2 linked regions of the Thiocapsa rosea genome follow. The protein of the gene in region 1 interacts with the protein of each later gene in a pairwise test. Links are inferred from orthologs where the notes say so. Each region holds a gene or a part of one and is shown on either strand. Other genes may lie near its edges.

What was found.
Region 2: the proteins of nuoG (region 1) and BDD21_RS22980 interact in binary tests that used the Escherichia coli proteins (3 or more experiments, as listed by UniProt). The link is inferred for Thiocapsa rosea from one-to-one orthologs.

The regions. Positions count from the first base shown.
Region 1 is NZ_RBXL01000001.1:5,884,798-5,887,950, forward strand. The notes cover bases 65-3,145. They hold nuoG (NADH-quinone oxidoreductase subunit NuoG), read right to left. Parts: upstream 2,766-3,145; coding sequence 363-2,765; downstream 65-362. Other genes in these bases: nuoH (NADH-quinone oxidoreductase subunit NuoH), read right to left, coding at 65-355; nuoF (NADH-quinone oxidoreductase subunit NuoF), read right to left, coding at 2,927-3,145. In the rest of the region: more of nuoH, read right to left, coding at 1-64; more of nuoF, read right to left, coding at 3,146-3,153. UniProt on the Escherichia coli protein: NDH-1 shuttles electrons from NADH, via FMN and iron-sulfur (Fe-S) centers, to quinones in the respiratory chain. The immediate electron acceptor for the enzyme in this species is believed to be ubiquinone.
Region 2 is NZ_RBXL01000001.1:5,166,358-5,169,344, forward strand. What follows is about bases 1-2,915. They hold BDD21_RS22980 (formate dehydrogenase subunit gamma), read left to right. Parts: upstream 1-1,160; coding sequence 1,161-1,670; downstream 1,671-2,915. Other genes in these bases: BDD21_RS22970 (quinoprotein relay system zinc metallohydrolase 2), read left to right, coding at 1-8; BDD21_RS22975 (quinoprotein dehydrogenase-associated SoxYZ-like carrier), read left to right, coding at 196-1,116; BDD21_RS22985 (formate dehydrogenase beta subunit), read left to right, coding at 1,667-2,915. In the rest of the region: more of BDD21_RS22985, read left to right, coding at 2,916-2,987. UniProt on the Escherichia coli protein: NDH-1 shuttles electrons from NADH, via FMN and iron-sulfur (Fe-S) centers, to quinones in the respiratory chain. The immediate electron acceptor for the enzyme in this species is believed to be ubiquinone.

The DNA of each region.
Region 1 (3,153 bases):
GATAGAGCAGGCCGGCATTGATGTCGGCCAGCACCAGGCCTTCATCGAAGGGGAACACCGCCCAAGCGGCCAAGGCCGGCGCGATCGCGATCATCGGCGCCAACAAGAACAACGTCTTGTCGGCCTTGGTCGGGATGACGATCTCCTTCATCATCAGCTTGACCGCATCCGCGATCGGCTGAAGCGAGCCGCGCCAGCCAACCCGGTTCGGCCCGATGCGGACCTGGATATAGCCGATCACCTTGCGCTCGGCCAAGGTGTAATAGGCCACCATTCCGAGGAGCGGCAGGACAATCGCGGTGATCTTGATCAGGATCTGGATCACCACGGGAAGCGCATTCCATAGTTCGATCATCGTAGACTCATCCCGCCTCGCTGCCCGTCTCGCCATGCCATGGCCTGATCTCGACCGGGCCGATCTGCATGCCCAGCCCCTCGCTGCCGGTCACGGCCGCCGGAATACGCACACAGCCCATCGCAATGGCGTCGTCCAGGAACACGCTGGCCTCAACCTCGCGGCCGTTCTGGATAATCAAGACCGCCTGATCGGCATCCAGCCCGTCGGCGCGCGCCTGCTCCGGATGCAGATAGACACCGAAGGTCGCACCCTGGACGGGTGTGCGCTGCAAGGCCGGAGACCGCCGGACCAGCGGATCCAGCGCATAGATGGGCACGCTGCCAAGACGCATCAGGCCGGCGGTTGGGCTGGTTGAGACCACCGGATAGTCGCCCCGCGGGGCATTGTCGAGGACGACATCGGCGCACAGCTCGGCAAGCTCGCTGCGGACCTGCGCCGCATCCCGATATTCGAAGCCGGGAAGATCCAGGAGATTACCCAGCACACGCAGCACTTTCCAGCCGGGACGGGCCTCGCCGGGGGGCGCGACGGCACCCTGAAACCGCTGCCAGAGGCCGCCCGCGTTGACGAAGGTCCCGGAAGTCTCGGCGAAGGCGCCGATCGGCAGCAGGACGTCGGCGACGGCCTCGAGCGAAGGCGAGCGGAAGGCGGAGCAGGCAATCACCAGATCGGCCGCTTCGCACATGGCCATTGTCCGAGCGGGGTCAATGAGATCCCGATCCGGCTCCAAGCCCCAGAGGACCAGCGTGCTCGGTGGCGTGCCGAGCATCTCGCCGAGCCCGAGGCCCATCGACTCGGCTGACCGACCGCCGGGCAGCCCGAACGGCACGGCGCCCGCCAGATGCGCACCGACGCTGTTCGCCGATGCCGGCAGGAAGCCCACGACGGCTCCGCTCAACTCACCGATCCGATAGGCGAGCGCCTTGAGTAGGGCATAGTCCGGATGCGCGGTGGCCAAGGCGCCTAGCAACACGACGCCGGTCGACTTCTCCCTCGCAGCACGCAGAGCGTCGGCGATGGACTGATGAGCATCGTCGGGCTTGACCGAGCCGATGACCGGCTTGAGCGCCCCTGACGCCTTGGCACCCAGCGCCTTGGCGATCGCCGCGAGATCCGCGACCATCTGCGCCGGCGTCCCGACCAACTGCCGGGCGGGATGGGTCAGCGCCAGGGTCAGGGGATTCACGCAGGCGACTGTCGCACCCTCCAGGGCGGCCTTGCGGATACGATGGGCCAACAACGGCTGCTCTTGGCGAATCTCGGTTCCGATCAGGAGGATCGCCTCGCGGGTCTCCAGATCGGCAATCGGCAGGCCCAGCCAAGGCAGCATCGGATCGGCGGCATCGCCGCTGAAATCCTGTTGCCGCAGCCGGTGATCGATGTTGGCGCAGCCCAGACCGCGCGCGACCCGCTGCGCCAGATACAGCTCTTCGAGCGTCGCGTTCGGAGCCATCAGCCAGCCCATACGGCTCGCATCGGCGGCCTTGAGACGCTCGGCGACCGCGGTCAGTGCCTTCTGCCATTCGACCTCGCGCCAGACCCCGTCGGTCTTGACCATCGGCGCGGTCAGGCGATCCTCGGCGTTCAGACCCTCGTAGCTGAAACGGTCCCGGTCCGAGATCCAGGTCTCGTTGACCGCCTCGTTGTCGCGCGGATGCACCCGCATGACCCGACCGTCGCGCACATGCAGACGGATGTTCGAGCCGACCCCGTCATGCGGGGCGATGCCGTCGGCATCGGTCAGCTCCCAGGCCCGCGCGGTGAAACGGTAAGGCTTTGAGGTGAGGGCGCCGACCGGACAGAGATCGATGATGTTGCCCGAGAGCTCATGGCTTACCGTGTGCGCGACGAAGGTCCCGATGCGCATGTCTTCGCCGCGACCCGTCGCGCCGAGCTCACGCACGCCGGCAATCTCGGCGCCGAAGCGCACGCAGCGTGTGCAATGGATGCAGCGGGTCATATCCGTGGCGATGAGCGGACCGAGATCCTCGTCCTTGACGACACGCTTGCGCTCGGCGAAACGCGACACGTCGCCGCCGTAGCCCATCGCCACGTCCTGAAGCTCGCATTCGCCCCCCTGATCGCAGATCGGGCAGTCGAGCGGATGGTTGATGAGCAAGAACTCCATCGTCCCCTGCTGGGCATCGATGGCCTTGGGCGAGCGTGTCAGAACCTTCATACCCGCGCCGACCGGCGTCGCGCACGCCGGCACCGGCTTGGGGAAAGGGCGACCGCCCTGCTCGGCCTCGACGAGGCACATGCGGCAGTTGGCCGCGATCGACAGCTTTTTGTGATAGCAAAAACGCGGGATGATGATCCCCTCGCGGTCCGCGACCGTGATGATCATCTCTCCCGGGTCCGCCTCGCAGGTGCGGCCGTCGATCTCGATCGTGATCTTGTCCGTCATTCAGCTCTCTCGATCGGCGCCCGTGGGCCGGATGTCGCGCACCGCTCCGGCGCACGTTCTCGGACCTGCTCGCTCGCGCGAACCGGGCCATTCTACAAGTTTGCGATTCCGGGGCAGTGACGGCAAACCGCGCTCGCCCCGATGCGGATCAGGCCGCAGGTCTAGGCTGCCATGCTTTGGCCGTGCTCGATCAGGTGCTCGAATTCGTGTCGATAGTGCTTGAGAAAGCTCTGCACCGGCATTGCCGCGGCATCGCCGAGGGCACAGATGGTACGACCCCCGATCCGACCCGCAACACTGTCGAGCAGATCCAGGTCGCCCGGCCGGCCCTTGCCGTCCAGGATGCGACGCAGCACCCGCTCCAACCAGCCCGTGCCTTCGCGGCAAG
Region 2 (2,987 bases), 720 kb from region 1 along the record:
GGGAGTGACCTGAGACCTCAAGGCACAACCCCAAAGGTATCGGCGGATTGATGGCATCGCGTTTGGAAGGATTGCGGATGACTGGCGCTTTCGTGGAGGCGCGCGGGCGGTCGTCGCTCGCCGCGGCGGGTCCGAGAAGTCGGATTCGGCGGCAACGGGATACATCGGTGACTGTTTCAACCATGAGTGAAGGATATGGCATCTGTTTCAGAATCGGTACAACGCCTCGGATCTCGAGCCTCGGGCTGGATCCGCCTGCTTTGCGTTGCGGCTTTGGTGTGCGGTGCCGCGTCGGCACCCGCCCGAGTCTCGGCGGATTCGCAGACGGACATCCCGGCGGGCATCGGGTCCGATCCTCCCCGGGACGATGCCTCGGATGCGGCGCGTTGGTCGGAGATCCGCTCGGCGCTGTACGGCGATCGTCCCATTCAAGAGGCCGGGGGTCTGATTGCCATGGAGACGCCTTATCGCGCGCTGGACGCGGCCGTCGTCCCGGTGGACATGACGGCCGTCCTCGAGCAGACGCCGGAACACTTCATCGAGACGCTGACCTTGATCGTCGACAACAACCCGGCCCCGGTCGCGGCGGTCTTTCACTTCCGGGGCGGACGTCCCTGGACAACGCTGTCGACGCGGGTCCGTGTCGACAGCTACACCACGATCAGGGCCGTTGCGGAGACCAACAGGGGCGAGCTGTTCATGGCGGCGAACTATCTCAAGGCATCCGGGGGTTGCTCCGCGCCGTCGCTGAAGGATCCCGGCGCCGCAGCATCGGAACTCGGCAGGATGAAGCTCCTGCTGCCCGAGCAGGTCTCCCCGGGCGAGCGAATCGCAGCCCAGATCCTGATCAAACATCCAAACAGCTCGGGGCTGCAGTTCGATCAGGTGTCCCGTCACTATATCCCGGCGGATTTCGTGACGACCATCGAGGCGAGCTACGAGGGCGAGCTGCTCTTCAGCGTCGAATCCAACATCTCGATCAGCGAGGACCCCAGCATTCACTTCACCTTCATCCCGAACGACGCCGGCACCCTGACCGTGCAGGCCAAGGACTCGCACGGACGCACCTTCGAGCAGCACTTCGAGGTCCCGACGAGCGGCGGGCCTCGGTCCTGAGCCCCTCTGCCCTTCGGATACGGCCAACTTCAGGAGACGCCATCATGCCCCACGCTTCAGCACCGCCGGATGATCCCACACCCTTCAATACGGACGCCGTGCGGGAGGTGATTCGTGCTGCGGCGTCCGTTCCGGGCGCGATGCTTCCCGTGCTTCATGCCGTTCAGGGTCACCTCGGCCATATACCCTCCGAGGTCGTGCCACTGGTCGCGCAGGCGCTCAACGTGTCGCGCGCCGAGGTTCAGGGCGTGCTCGATTTCTATCACGACTTCCGCCGGGCCCCGCCCGGCCGCCATCTCGTCTGGATCTGCCGAGCGGAGTCCTGCCAGGCGATGGGCGCGGAGGCGATCGAGACCCACGCGCGCAATCACCTCGGTTTGGCATACCACGAGACCACCGCCGACGGTGCCCTGACCCTGGAACCGGTCTACTGCCTGGGCAACTGCGCCTGCTCCCCGGCCGTGCGGGTGGATGGCGAGATCCACGGACGGATGGACCCGATCCGGTTCGAGAAGCTCGTCGAGGAGCTGCGAGCCGAGACGGTGACCGCATGAGCGCGCGGGTCTTCGTCCCGGCGGATTCCGGCGCGCTGTCGGTGGGCGCCGAGCAGGTAGCGCGCGCGATCCTTGCCGAGGCCGAACAGCGTCGCGAGCCCGTCACGTTGGTGCGCAACGGATCGCGTGGTCTCTACTGGCTCGAGCCGATGGTCGAGGTGGAAACCCGGGCGGGGCGGATTGCCTACGGCCCCGTCCGAGCGGAGGACGTTCCGGATCTCTTCGCGGCCGGCTTCCTCTCGGGACACTCCCATCGGCTCGGCCACGGCCTGACGGACCACATCCCGTATCTCGCCGGTCAGGAACGGCTGACCTTCGCCCGGGTCGGTCTGAGCGAACCCTTGAACCTCGCCGACTATTGCGAGCAGGGCGGTTTCGTCGGCCTGAGACGGGCCCTGGAGATGCCGCCCGACGCGCTCATCCGAGAGGTCACCGACTCGGGCCTGCGCGGGCGGGGCGGGGCCGGATTCCCCACCGGCGTCAAATGGAGCACCGTCGGCAAGGCCGTCGCGGCCACCAAGTATGTCGTCTGCAACGCCGACGAGGGTGACTCGGGGACCTTTTCCGATCGCATGTTGATGGAGGGCGACCCCTACTGCCTGATCGAGGGCATGATCATCGCGGCACGCGCGGTCGGTGCACAGGAGGGTTACATCTATTCGCGCTCGGAATACCCCCATGCCTTCGCCATCCTCGCGAGCGCGATCCAACGGGCTCGGGAAGCGGGCTATCTGGGGCCGGACATCCTGGGCACGGGCCAGGCCTTCGATCTGGAGGTTCGGCTCGGCGCCGGGGCCTATATCTGCGGCGAGGAGACGTCGATGCTGGAGAGCCTCGAGGGGCGGCGCGGTCTGGTGCGCTTCAAACCGCCGTTGCCCGCAATCAGCGGTTTGTTCGGCCAACCCACCGTGATCAACAACGTCATGAGCCTCGCCTCGGTGCCCGTCATCCTCGCCAAGGGCAGCGCCTTCTATCGTGACTACGGCGTCGGTCGATCGCAGGGCACCCTACCCTTCCAGTTGGCTGGCAATATCCGCCATGGCGGGCTGGTCGAGAAGGCCTTCGGGCTGACCCTGAACGAGCTCCTCTACGACTACGGCGGCGGATCCGCCAGCGGTCGGCCGATCCGCGCGGTGCAGGTCGGTGGGCCGCTGGGGGCCTATCTGCCCGAGTCCCGGTTCGACGTCCCGCTCGACTACGAGGCTTACAGCCGGATCGACGCGATGATCGGTCACGGCGGGATCGTTGCGTTCGACGACCGGGTCGACATGGCGAAGATGGCGCGCTACGCGATGGAGTTCTGCGCCATCGAATCCT